Regions from separate parts of the Brevibacillus sp. NRS-1366 genome, predicted to be linked through region 1. Evidence: predicted binding sites of a transcription regulator. Region 1 holds the regulator's gene; the other holds the start of a gene.
The links. The regulator CtsR, encoded in region 1, represses protease genes until heat stress. The targets are predictions, from matches to a motif close to ATGGTCAATAAAGGTCAAACA.
Positions count from the first base shown of each region.

Region 2: the regulator CtsR is predicted to act here: its motif matches at 1,861-1,881, upstream of clpP (ATP-dependent Clp endopeptidase proteolytic subunit ClpP).

Region 1 covers NZ_JBITPN010000026.1:56,334-62,748, forward strand. Annotated here, with positions in the region: gene radA (DNA repair protein RadA) at 1-262, opposite strand, end outside; gene ACIFQN_RS23235 (ATP-dependent Clp protease ATP-binding subunit) at 367-2,817, opposite strand; gene ACIFQN_RS23240 (protein arginine kinase) at 2,886-3,959, opposite strand; gene ACIFQN_RS23245 (UvrB/UvrC motif-containing protein) at 3,981-4,499, opposite strand; gene ACIFQN_RS23250 (CtsR family transcriptional regulator) at 4,533-4,997, opposite strand; gene ACIFQN_RS23255 (HAD family hydrolase) at 5,161-5,847, opposite strand; gene ACIFQN_RS23260 (MGDG synthase family glycosyltransferase) at 5,879-6,415, opposite strand, start outside.
Region 2 covers NZ_JBITPN010000021.1:504,652-511,066, forward strand. Annotated here, with positions in the region: gene ACIFQN_RS16525 (branched-chain amino acid ABC transporter substrate-binding protein) at 1-516, opposite strand, end outside; gene ACIFQN_RS16530 (copper amine oxidase N-terminal domain-containing protein) at 883-1,347, opposite strand; gene ACIFQN_RS16535 (hypothetical protein) at 1,577-1,789, shown strand; gene clpP (ATP-dependent Clp endopeptidase proteolytic subunit ClpP) at 1,922-2,524, shown strand; gene ACIFQN_RS16545 (H-type small acid-soluble spore protein) at 2,582-2,761, opposite strand; gene ACIFQN_RS16550 (hypothetical protein) at 2,785-2,961, opposite strand; gene ACIFQN_RS16555 (HPr family phosphocarrier protein) at 3,088-3,345, opposite strand; gene whiA (DNA-binding protein WhiA) at 3,396-4,343, opposite strand; gene ACIFQN_RS16565 (gluconeogenesis factor YvcK family protein) at 4,350-5,360, opposite strand; gene rapZ (RNase adapter RapZ) at 5,445-6,326, opposite strand.

The DNA.
Region 1 (6,415 bases):
CAGGAACGAGCCCACCACCTAGAACACGGTTTAATTCCCCGATAGTCGTATCCATCCGCGGGTCTTCATTACTGGCTACCTCAGTCAGTGGAATCGCGGCCTGACGCTGTCCGCCGCTCATTCCTTCGTGCCGATGCGCAGTTTTTAATGTTACTTCTTCGACTAATGTATTCCAGCTATTACAGCCAGGACATTTTCCCATCCATTTCGGTGATTCATAGCCACATTCTTGACACGCGTATTTCGTTTTATACTTTGACATATTCGCACCCTCACTTGGAATTTCTCCTCTATTTTTATCATAGATACGCACCTAAAAAAAGAACACCTCCTAAAACTGGAGGCATTCTGCAGATTTTTGCTCGTTTACGATTTGGTTTTTTCCAAGCGCTTGACCACCAGCTTACCTTCATCGGACTCAATATTGACGGTGTCCCCTTTACTGATGTTGCCTTTTAGCAGCTCTTCAGACAATCTGTCCTCAATATGGCGCTGAATGGCACGACGCAATGGACGTGCACCGTACGCGGGATCGAAACCTTCCTTTGCCAATATTTTCTTAGCATCGTCGGTCAATTGGAAGTCAATGCTTTGTTCCTTCAAGCGTTTGCGCAGCTCATCCGTCATCAAGGTGACGATTCTCTCAATATGCTCTTGCTCCAGCGAGTGGAACACAATGACTTCGTCGATCCGGTTCAGGAACTCAGGACGGAAGCTCTTTTTCAGTTCATCCATAACTTTATCCTTCATGTCCTGATATTTTCTTTCAGTATCTCCAGTGGTAAAGCCAAGCGTCGTGTTTTTCTTGATCATGCTTGCCCCTACGTTGGAGGTCATGATAACTACTGTGTTTCGGAAGTCTACCGTGCGGCCTTTGGAATCGGTCAAACGACCATCATCTAGGACCTGCAGCAAGATATTGAACACATCTGGATGCGCTTTTTCGATTTCATCCAGCAAGATGACAGAGTAAGGCTTGCGGCGTACCTTTTCTGTCAATTGACCGCCTTCGTCATAACCGACGTATCCTGGAGGAGCACCCACCAGACGAGCTGTCGAGTGTTTCTCCATGTACTCGGACATGTCTACCCGAATCATCGCGTCCTCGTCTCCAAAGAGCGTCTCTGCTACAGCACGGGCTAATTCAGTCTTCCCTACACCGGTAGGGCCGAGGAAAATAAACGAGCCAATTGGGCGTTTCGGATCCTTGAGACCGGCACGTGCACGGCGAACAGCACGGGAGATGGATTTGACCGCTTCATCCTGACCAATAACCCGATCATGCAGGATTTCTTCCATTTTCAAGAGACGCTCGGTTTCCTCTTCCTTCAGCTTGAGGACAGGGATTCCGGTCCAGCTCGCTACCACTGTTGCGATATCCTCTGGAGTTACTTCCATGTTTAGCTGGCCTTGGCGCTCTTTCCAGTCCTTTTTGGTTTTATCCAGTTCTTCGCGCAGCTTTTGTTCTTGATCACGAAGTGCTGCTGCCTCTTCGAACTCCTGAGACTGCACTGCAGCGTCTTTTTCCTTGCGTACCTCTTCCAAGCGCCCTTCCAGCTCCTTGAGATTCGGCGGAACCGTAAAGGACTGCAAACGCACTTTGGAAGCTGCTTCATCTACTAAGTCAATTGCCTTGTCCGGCAAGAAACGGTCTGGGATATAGCGGTCAGACAGCTTAACTGCCTGCTCGATTGCTTCATCGGTAATTTTGACACGGTGATGCGCTTCATAACGGTCGCGGAGGCCATGCAGAATTTTAATAGCGTCTTCTGCCGACGGCTCGTCGACTTGAATCGGTTGGAAACGACGCTCCAGCGCTGCATCCTTTTCAATGTACTTGCGGTATTCGTCCAGGGTTGTCGCCCCTACACACTGCAATTCACCGCGGGCAAGAGCCGGCTTCAAAATGTTGGAGGCATCAATTGCACCTTCTGCTCCACCGGCGCCAATCAATGTATGCAATTCGTCAATGAACAGGATGATGTTCCCTGCCTGCCTGATTTCGTCCATAATCTTTTTCAGACGGTCTTCAAATTCACCACGATACTTGGTGCCTGCCACAACTGTACCCATATCCAGTGTCATCACACGTTTATCGCGAAGTGTTTCCGGGATTTCGTTGTTTACAATTTTTTGCGCGAGGCCCTCAGCAATGGCTGTTTTCCCTACACCAGGCTCCCCGATCAATACTGGGTTGTTTTTGGTGCGTCTGCTTAGCACCTGGATCACGCGCTCAATTTCTTTTTGACGACCAATTACCGGATCTAGTCCGCCGTCACGTGCGATGGCAGTCAGGTCGCGAGCCAATCCATCCAAGGTAGGAGTATTCGCTGCAGGATTTCCGCCAGACGGCTGATGGGATGCCATTAATTCCGAGCTGCCTAAAAGCTGCAGCACTTGCTGGCGTGCTTTGTTCAAACTGACACCCAAGTTGTTCATGATGCGTGCCGCAATGCCTTCCCCTTCACGGATCAGACCAAGCAGGATGTGTTCTGTGCCCACGTAGGTATGACCCAGCTTGCGGGCCTCATCCATGGACAGTTCAATTACCTTTTTGGCGCGAGGTGTATAGTTTGGTGTGTAATTACTACCGGACTGTTCTGTTCCGCGCCCGATTAACGACTCCACTTCACTCTGGATTTTGTCGAGGCCAAGCCCGAGTGATTGCAATGCTTTGGCAGCAATGCCCTCTCCCTCTCGAATCAGTCCCAGCAGTACATGTTCTGTCCCAATATCCTTGTGTCCAAGGCGCACTGCCTCTTCCAGGGCAAGCGCCAGTACTTTTTGTGCTCGTTCTGTAAAACGTCCAAACATCATATCGTACACCTCCGTATAACCGTGTTTTTTCTCTATGGGTTAACTGTTGCGTGTTGCTTTATTTACGATCAATTGGATGACTCCGTGTCTGCAATCCGTTCTCGAATCAGCCGAGCCCTGCGTTCGTCTCGCTGATCGGGCGTCAGCTTTTGTCCCGCGTGCTGCTGAAGAAAACCTGGCTGGGTCGTAACGAGCAGTTCGTTTAAAACCAGCGGCGAGACACCCTGAATTACACCAAGATCAATTCCTAGCCGCACATCGGATAGACGTTGGGCCGCTTCTTTGGACTCTACCGTACGTGCGTACATCAAAATGCCGTACGAGCGGAAAATACGATCCTCCAAAGATATGCGCGTATGCTCAAGCAAATAAGTGCGTGCTACACGTTCCTGCTCAATAATTTGCCTTGCTACTCCATACAGGTTGGAGAGAATATCTGTCTCCGACATTCCTAATGTCACCTGGTTGGAGAGCTGAAACAGGTTACCTAACGCTTCGCTACCTTCGCCGTAAATTCCTCTAACAACCAAGCCCACTTGATTAATTGCCTGGAGAATTCGGCTTATCTGTTGCGTCATAACCAATGCCGGCAGATGAAGCATAACGGAGGCTCGAATCCCTGTTCCTACATTGGTTGGACAGCTGGTGAGATAGCCCCTGGTCTCGTCAAACGCGTAATTAAGGTGCTTCTCGAAAATATCGTCTAATTTTGTACCTATTTCCCATGCTTCATTCAATCGAAACCCAGGCAACAGAACTTGAATCCGAATATGGTCCTCTTCATTTACCATGATGCTGACCGACTCGTCTGGACTAAGTAAAACGGCCCCTTTTCGCGACTCCTCTGCCAAATGAGGGCTGATCAGATGCTTTTCCACCAGAACCCGCTTTTCCAACGGGTTTACCTGATCCATTTGAATCATCTGCAGGGGCTGCCGTTTGCGCATGGCCTCCGAATCGCATACTTCCGTTACCTTCCTGACTACTTCCTCTCCTTGAGAGTCCGTTGCCAATAACGGAAAAGGGTGCTGGCGCAGGTTTCGGGCGATACGCAGCCGTGTGCTGATAACGATATCGGAATCGGGACCTTCTCCTTTCATCCAATTGCTCCACGGGTTTTGCATAAACTGCTGTTGGCTCATAACCAGCTTTACCTCCCCTTGCTACGATTGGGCCATTTTTTGTTCCAATGCGCGTATCCGGTCACGCATCTCTGCTGCCTTCTCAAACTCTTCACTGGCAACATGACTTTGCAGGGCTTGCTTTAATTGCTCCAGCTCTTTGCGGATTTTCAGTTGCCCCCCTGTACGCTCTGGCACTTTCCCGCTATGTTGGGTATTGCCGTGAATACGACGGAACAACGGATCAAGCTTATCCCCCAAGAAGGTATAGCAATCGCTGCAACCGAATCGCCCGCTTTTGCTAAACTGGGCGTATGTGAGTCCGCAGGTTTCGCACCGAAGCAGCTTGCTCGATGCCGATTCGCGTCCGTTTTTCTGCATGGGATCAAATTTCAATAGTCCTGACAGGAGATTATTGATGCTGAAATTGTGAAAGCCGGTAAAGACGTCCCCTTTTTCCTGAGCACAGTGCTCACAAATATGGTATTCGGTTTTTTCGCCATTGACGATTTTCGTCAGATGAAGTGTCGCCGGTCGTTTTCCGCATTCCTCACAGTTCATCACATCATCCCCTCCTAGCGCTTGGCTTTCCAGTTACTTCAATAAGATGGCCGCGATCATCTGCTTTAAAATATTTGCCCGCAAACGATCCCGCAATTCCGTTTCTACAGTCAACACGTTTCGCGAAGTGGCAATTTTCATCAAAGTAGCTTCCCTAATGTTGACCAAGCCTTCTTCAAACAATCTTTCTACAATCGCATTACCCACATTTTGTGTAATGCTCTCGCCAATCAGTTCCTCGGTCAACAATTCTTGCAAACGGGCTTTGCTGACAATCTGCACTTTGCGAATTCGAATATATCCGCCGCCTCCACGTTTACTTTCCACGATATACCCTTTTTGCACGGTAAACCGGGTGTTGATGACGTAGTTAATCTGGGACGGTACACATTGAAAAAGGTCGGCAAGCTCACTACGCTGAATCTCGATAGCGCCATTGGGACTCTCGGTAATGATGTTTTTTAAGTGATGTTCAATGATGTCCGAGATGTTACGCAAGTCATCGCCTCCTATTCCCCTGTGTTAGACTATTGACTTTGACTATCTTTGACTTTGATTATAATGCCTTTACTACGTCCATGCAAGTGGTGAATACACTTTCTATTGTGGGCAAAAAGGGGTCGCTTGAAACCAAGGAAAAAACCACTCCAGACGGAATGGTTTATGATTGTTTTAGCGTTATGGTGTCGATTTTTGAAAGTGTATCCAGTAATTCCGAGAAATTTGTAATGACGACATCTGCTCCATCCAGTTCACCTTGCTCAGCGAAACCGAAATCGCAGCCGATGGTAAACAATCCATTGGTCTTTCCTGCCTCCACGTCAGAGTGGCGATCTCCTACCATAATCGCCTGCTTCACCTGATAATCGGCCAACAGCTTAGCCACTAGATCATTCTTTGTTTTTGTGGAAAATCGACCTGCTGAATATAGATCGGTCATAAGCGGCTTTAAACCGTATTCTTCGCATATAGCATCAATGTAAGCTTCTTGACCATTGCTTGCAACAAACAGCGCGAATCCCTGTGCGTGAAGAGTCTGCAGCGTCTCTTTTACACCTGGGTACAACTCTGTAATCCGTTCATTAATTAATTGAATTTCATTTTCTAGTAACAACGTATCTGCTGCATGTACTGTTTCTTTGCTCGCACCTGGTAAAAGTTTGTTCCAAACCTGTTCGATGGTCATCCCGAGCACATTCGTTATTTCAGGCTCATCTGGGGTAGGTCCATCCCATAGCCCCTTTTCCTGGAGCTTCTTAAACGTTCTGGTAAAGGCTGGTGTGGACAGCTTCTCTGTTTGGAGCAAAGTACCATCCATGTCAAACAATATGGCAAAAGGAATGCTCATGTGTTCCTCCTCAATTGTCTCCTCTTGATCGTCATTCTCCTTGGTCTAGCACCATTTGCATATCGTCTCGAATAAATTCAGCGATTCGCTGGGCCGCATCCGGTTTCGATATTTTTTGACCCATTCTTCTCATGTACTCTACTTTTGACGGACTGTGCAATAATTCGTCAATGAAGTAAATTAATTGCTCCGACAGATTAGCATGGACCGCGCAACCGTTGTTTAACAAAAAGTGACTGTTCCGCTCTTCTTGTCCCGGCAGGGGATTATAAATGATCATGGGAACTCTTTTACTCATGACTTCAGCAGATGTCAGCCCACCTGATTTGGTTACAATCAGATCAGCCGTTTCTAGGTACTCATGGAAATTGCTAATAAATTTCAATGGTACTACCTCGTGCCTGTAGCTGCGATTCGAGACTTTTTTATACAGCTTATCATTCGTTCCTGTCAACACAAAGGTTTTCAGTGGAAGGTTGATGACCTCAAGACCGTCAAGCACTTTTTCCATGGAACCCAGACCTAATCCGCCTCCTGAAAGAATAATGCTCTTTTGTTCGGGTGATAG
Region 2 (6,415 bases), on a different contig from region 1:
AATGCGGTGAACGATCTTTTTGCCTTGCTCCGTCAGGTCTGAGCCTGTAGCGGAAGGAGAAACCATCACGAGCTTCTCTTGGTCGTATTGAGCAGCAGCCGTTATCGAAGCGCCTGTCGTAGCATGACCGACAACACCGACTACGTCAGCATTGGAAATAAGCATTTGTGCCACGGCTACACCTTGTTTCGGGTCAGCCTGATCATCTTGAGCCAGGAGCTGTACGTCGAAGCCAAGCTGCTTGAATGCTTCTTGCTTTTCTTTCAGCGCGTATTCCGCACCCGCTTTAGCCGTGCTGCCATAATCGGAGTATTGACCAGACATTGGTCCTACTACCGCAATCACCAGTTTTTCTGTCGCTGTGCTTCCGCCGCCACCACCGCTTTGTGGGGCTGGAGTTGTGCTTCCACCATTATTTTGTTGTGGAGCTGTACTTTGTCCACCGCCACAACCTGCGAGAACTGATCCAAGTGCTACCGTAGCAGCTAGAATAGACAGCGTTTTCTGTTTTTTCATAGCGAAACATCCCCCTCTTTATTTACGAGCAAACTATGATTCACTATCTTATTGTAAAATATTTTAGAAAATTTGCAATAGAAATAATGACATTCTCCATCAATATTATTTTCTACCATATCAACAAGTAAAAAACAGCTACCTCCCGAGGAACAGTAGCTGCTTTTTGGAAATTTATCACTACTTTTTGTATTTTTGGGAATACGCTTTGCACATAACGTATATTGCCAATGCCACAAAGCCAATTAACAACGCTACATTGGCAAATGTACTTCCTTGCATGCCCGAGTTCCCCTCTCCGTTGCTCTTTCTTCTATTATACGAAAATAGATGAAGGTGCTACAACGGATGACTCATCCAAAGTTCTTACGATTTGATTTCAATCGACAAGTGGTACGTCCACGTTTTTTCATCATAAGTCACTGTTGCACCCAGTTCTTGTGCAATAAATACGAGCGGAACCAGCACTCCGCCTTTTATCGGGCGCGGAGGATTCGCTACTCTTGTTTCCTTGCCGTTTTTATATGCAAAATTACTGTTTTCGTACATACGCAGTCCGTATTTGTTGTCTTTGGAAACCAAGAGGGATTTGGTCGTTGTATCCCAAGCTGCAGCACCACCAAGAGCAATAGCCAATGTGCTCGCATCCACATAAGCTACACCGTTTTCAGTCACGATGTCTTGTGGGAATGGGAACTCTTTACCATTCAGTTGAACAGTGATTTTCTTTTGTTGTTGTACTGGTGCCGTCTGTGCGAATGCAGCAGTTGCGGCTACACTCCCTGTCAACAAAGCAGCAGTTAACAGCATTGCAGAAGCCTTGCGAAGCATAAGTAACACCCCTTGTTCAAAATGAAATGAATACCAATTATGTAAGATTCGACACGAATTAACTATATCCTTCTTTATTTCTCCCATTCTTTTCCTATGTAAGAGAAACGCCAATCATGCCAAACTATGTAAAAATGCTTCGCTGACTACTAAATATCCCGCGAACAAACGTTTTTGTGCACAACCTGTTGATAAAGTTGTGGATAACTATAAGAAGGAGGGTGTTCGGATGGCAAACGAGCCGTTTTATCTGATATACCAGGAAGCGAGTGACGAGGAGTGCCTGTTAACCATTCAACCCTATAAAGACAAACAAGCCCTTGCCGAAGCGATCAATCAATTGCAGACCAAACAGATCGAAGAATATACAATTATTCAAGGGAAAAAGATGAAAGCAGCCCTACGACTAGCTGTAGAATTAACTGATTGGGAAGACGAATAAATCATTTCCTTTTGCAATAGGTTTAGGGAGTGAGGATTTGGCAAACATGGTAGGGAGGACATGCACTTAAGTGTTTGACCTTCACTGACCTTTTGTGTATGATTAATCTTACAAAGAGAGGAGGAAGACTAGATGCACATGAACTTGATTCCAACCGTCATTGAACAGACAAACCGCGGTGAACGTGCTTACGATATTTATTCGCGCCTGCTCAAAGACCGCATCATCTTTCTGGGAACCCCAATCAACGACACGGTAGCCAACATTGTTGTGGCACAGTTGTTGTTCCTTCAGGCGGAAGATCCGGAGAAAGACATTCATCTGTACATCAATAGCCCAGGTGGTTCGATTACTGCCGGCATGGCGATTTACGATACGATGCACTTTATTAAGCCAGATGTCTCCACGATTTGTATCGGAATGGCTGCTTCCATGGGTGCTTTCTTGCTCGCTGCTGGAGCGAAAGGCAAGCGTTTTGCACTGCCTAACAGCGAAGTCATGATCCACCAACCACTCGGTGGCGCTCAAGGACAAGCAAGCGACATTGAGATCGCTGCAAAGCGCATTCTGAAGATGCGCGATCACTTGAATACGATCCTGGCCGAACGCACTGGGCAGCCACTGGAGCGCATTCAAAAGGATACTGACCGCGACAACTTCCTCTCTGCGGCTGAAGCAGTAGAGTATGGACTGATTGACAAAGTCATCACTTCAGAGCCTTCTTCGAAAAAGTAAGAATGAATACTCTTTGAAAAAGGGGAAACACCCGACAAACGAGCCGGGTGTTTCTTTTTATTTTTCTACCAATTGATTCACGTCAACGGTTACACTCTGAGCGGGATTGCGTTCTGTATGAACCCGCGCAGTCGCGGTACCCTCATCTACGTCATCGATCCAGACAGACTCCCCTTGATATCGAACCTGAATCTTTTCCTCGGAGCGGATAATTTCCTGTACTCTAGTCACATCCACTAACTGTTCCCTCCTGCTATCGTTTAGTCGTCAAGAGCTTGCTCGGCAGAACTTGCTCCCGCCATCGTATCCACACTCGTCTCTTCGATCAAGCCGTTTTGGTCAGAGACGACGCCCCCGCCCAAGCCTTCATTGATCATACGGTCGATGTCCATATCATAAGCATCACGACCTTCATGCTTTGCATCACGGTTGCTCATTCTTTTCCCCTCCTTATTCGTGCACTACAATCATTAGCAATGCCCTGTCGACAGGAAAATAATGTGTGTTCATTACAAAAAAAGACACTTCCTCATGGAGAAAGTGTCCTGCAGTCTATCCTTGTACTATTCCTCTTTGCTTACCAAGTTTACTAGGCTCGTAACTGCCTGGGAGGCATCCGGCCCTTCTGCTAATATGGTAATTTCCGTTCCCGAGCTGATTGCGAGGCTCATGATACCCATGATGCTTTTCGCATTTACCTTTTTGTTTTCTTTCTCTACAAATACTTCCGATGCAAAACGGTTGGCCTCTTGTACGAAAAACGCCGCCGGACGCGCCTGCAAACCGGTTTTTAAAGCAACCACAACCTGCTGTTGAACCATGAATGTACCTCCTTACTCCATCGACTATTATCATATAGTATATCATGCATCTAGATCGAAATATTTTGTTTTTCTCGTAATTTGTCAGCGATTTCGTTTATTTTTCGCAAGCGGTGGTTAATTCCGGATTTGCTAACTACCCCACTCGGCACCATTTCCCCCAATTCCTTCAAATTGATATCGGGATGAGCCACGCGCAGCTCTGCTACTTCACGTAGACGCTTTGGCAGATTCTCTAAGCCTATCTCCTGGTCGATAAGCTGGATGTTTTCCATTTGCCTGGTGGCAGCGTTTACCGTTTTATTAATATTGGCGATTTCGCAATTATGTAAACGGTTTACGGAGTTACGCATATCCTTGACGATTCGGACATCCTCAAAATACAGGAGTGCCTGGTGCGCCCCAATCAGGCTCAAAAACTCTGTGATTTTCTCGCCTTCTTTAATATAGAGAACATACCCTTTTTTCCGCTCGATGCACTTGGCATTTAGTTTATACCGATTGGCGATCTTGGTCAATGCTTCGCAAAAATCTTGATAGGAAGTGAATATTTCCAGATGATAGCTGGATGCCTCCGGATGATTGACAGAGCCTCCCGCCAAAAAAGCACCACGTAAATAGGCAGCCCGGCAGCAAGATTTTTTTACGATCTCTGGAGCGATCCCGGGTATGAAGGAAAGACTTTTATCCATAATTCCCAAATCTTGCAGAATCTCATTCGCCTTATGCGGAATGCGTACAATGTACACATTATTTTTTTTCAGCCGCATTTTTTTGCGCACCAGCAGTTCGGCGTGGAGATGGAACATTCTTTTGATCAGCGTATAAATACGTCTGGCAATCGCCGCGTTTTCCGTTGTTACATCCAGTACCAGTCGTCCGGCTCCAAATTGTAGACTGCCATTCATGCGGATCAATGCTGACAGTTCCGCCAGACTACAGCAATCTTTGCCCTCCTGCATGGTCAATTCTTTTTTGGTATGCGCGGCGAATGACATTGACTTTCACTCCTTCTCTATCTTCAGCACCTTTCGCCTGCGCTTGACGAGTGCAACTACTTGTTTGCTAACCGCATGCGCATCGTGCCTTAGGTAGCCGTCCTCAAATGTGACCAGCGGCTTCGCCACAACATGCAATCCTAAGCGGCGCAACTGTTTGAGATCACATGGGACAGGAGCTGCTCCCTTTTCTGCATACTTCTCCAATACATGGTTCGGCAGCTCTGCTGAATTGACAATGATCGTATCTAAAAATGGTTCATTCACGTGTTCATACATCACGTTCACATGCTTGGAGGCAGTAAAACCATCCGTCTCTCCCGGCTGTGTCATCACATTACAAATGTAGATCTTCGGAGCTTGCGAGCGTCTGATTGCTGCAAACAACCCGCGTACTAACAGATTAGGCAAGATACTCGTGTACAAACTACCCGGTCCAATTAAGATAGCATCGGCGTCAGCAATGGCCAGCAAAGCTTCGCTCAGTGGTACAGCGTCCTCTGGATCGAGGAAAACCCGCTTAATCTCTTTGCCTGTGAGCGGTATTTGGGACTCTCCGATTACTAGCGATCCGTCTGTCATTTCCGCTTTCAATCGAATCGATTGAGTAGAAGCAGGCAATACATCTCCCCGAACAGCTAATACTCCACTCAATGTTTTGACTGCGGTGACAAAATCCCCCGTAATTTCGTTCATTGCTGCAAGTAGTAGATTTCCCAAATTATGCCCGGCTAATCCCGTGCCTGTGGAAAAACGATATTGCATCACTTTTTCCATCAATGGCTCCGTATCGGCCAAAGCAGTCAGAACGTTACGAATGTCACCTGGCGGGAGCATATCCATCTCTTCACGCAAACGACCGGAGCTTCCTCCGTCATCAGCGACAGTCACAATAGCAGTAATATGCACCGGCTCGTGTTTGAGTCCTCGCAACAGGACGGATAGACCTGTTCCTCCTCCGATTACGACAATCCGTAATTGTTTTGACTGCGGCCTCCCCATTCCCTTAGTCGGCATATGTCACCTCGTTATCCCCTGATACACATAATAGGTGGCCCGATCTGATGTAATAACGTACGTTTTCTTCCTGCCATCCTATGCTTACTTGGTCTTTTCCATGTCTCTATGGCTGACACGTACCGAAAAATCTTTTCCAAAGGTTTCTCCCAGATATTCTGCGATGGCTACCGAACGGTGTTTCCCTCCCGTGCAGCCAATTCCGATCACGAGCTGACTTTTTCCCTCACGCTGGTAATGCGGCAATGTATACGCCAAAAAATCAGTGAGCTTCTCGATAAACTCTTTGGTTTCTTTATGATCCATTACGTATTGTGCCACTTCTGGGTCACACCCTGTTCTCGGGCGCAGCTCCTCTACGTAGTGCGGGTTTGGTAAGAATCGGACATCAAACATCAGATCTGCGTCAATTGGTGTCCCATACTTGAAGCCAAACGACAACACATTGATTGTAAGTGGAGATCCATGTTGTCCATATTGGCTGATAATTTTCTCCCGAAGCTGTGTTGGCTTCATTTGACTTGTGTCGATAATCTGATGCGCCCATCCTTTCATTTCCTGCAATAAGCGACGCTCAGCGTGAATCCCTTCAAGCGGTGAACCATTTGGCGAAAGCGGATGGCGACGACGCGTTTCTTTGTATCGGGAAACCAGGGTTTGGTCACTCGCATCCAGATACAAGATGTGAAAGGAAAGTCCGTTCATCTGGTTCAGGCTTTCGATTGTCACGGACAGACTTTCAAAAAACTCTCGCCCCCGTAAATCAATAACCAGTGCGACCCGTTCAATACCCCCACCAGATTGTTGCACTAACTCTGCAAATTTGGGAATCAGTACTGGCGGTAAGTTATCTACACAAAAATAACCTAAGTCCTCCAAGCTCTGAACAGCAACTGTTTTTCCCGCACCTGACATTCCGGTAATAATCAGGAGATTAATGGCCTTGTCGTTTCCCAATTCCGTCACGCAACTCGCCTCCTACGATTCTGTCAATAGCATACCATATTGGCTGCCCTATTCGCACCCTTTTGAAACCCATCGTTTCCATCCACTCA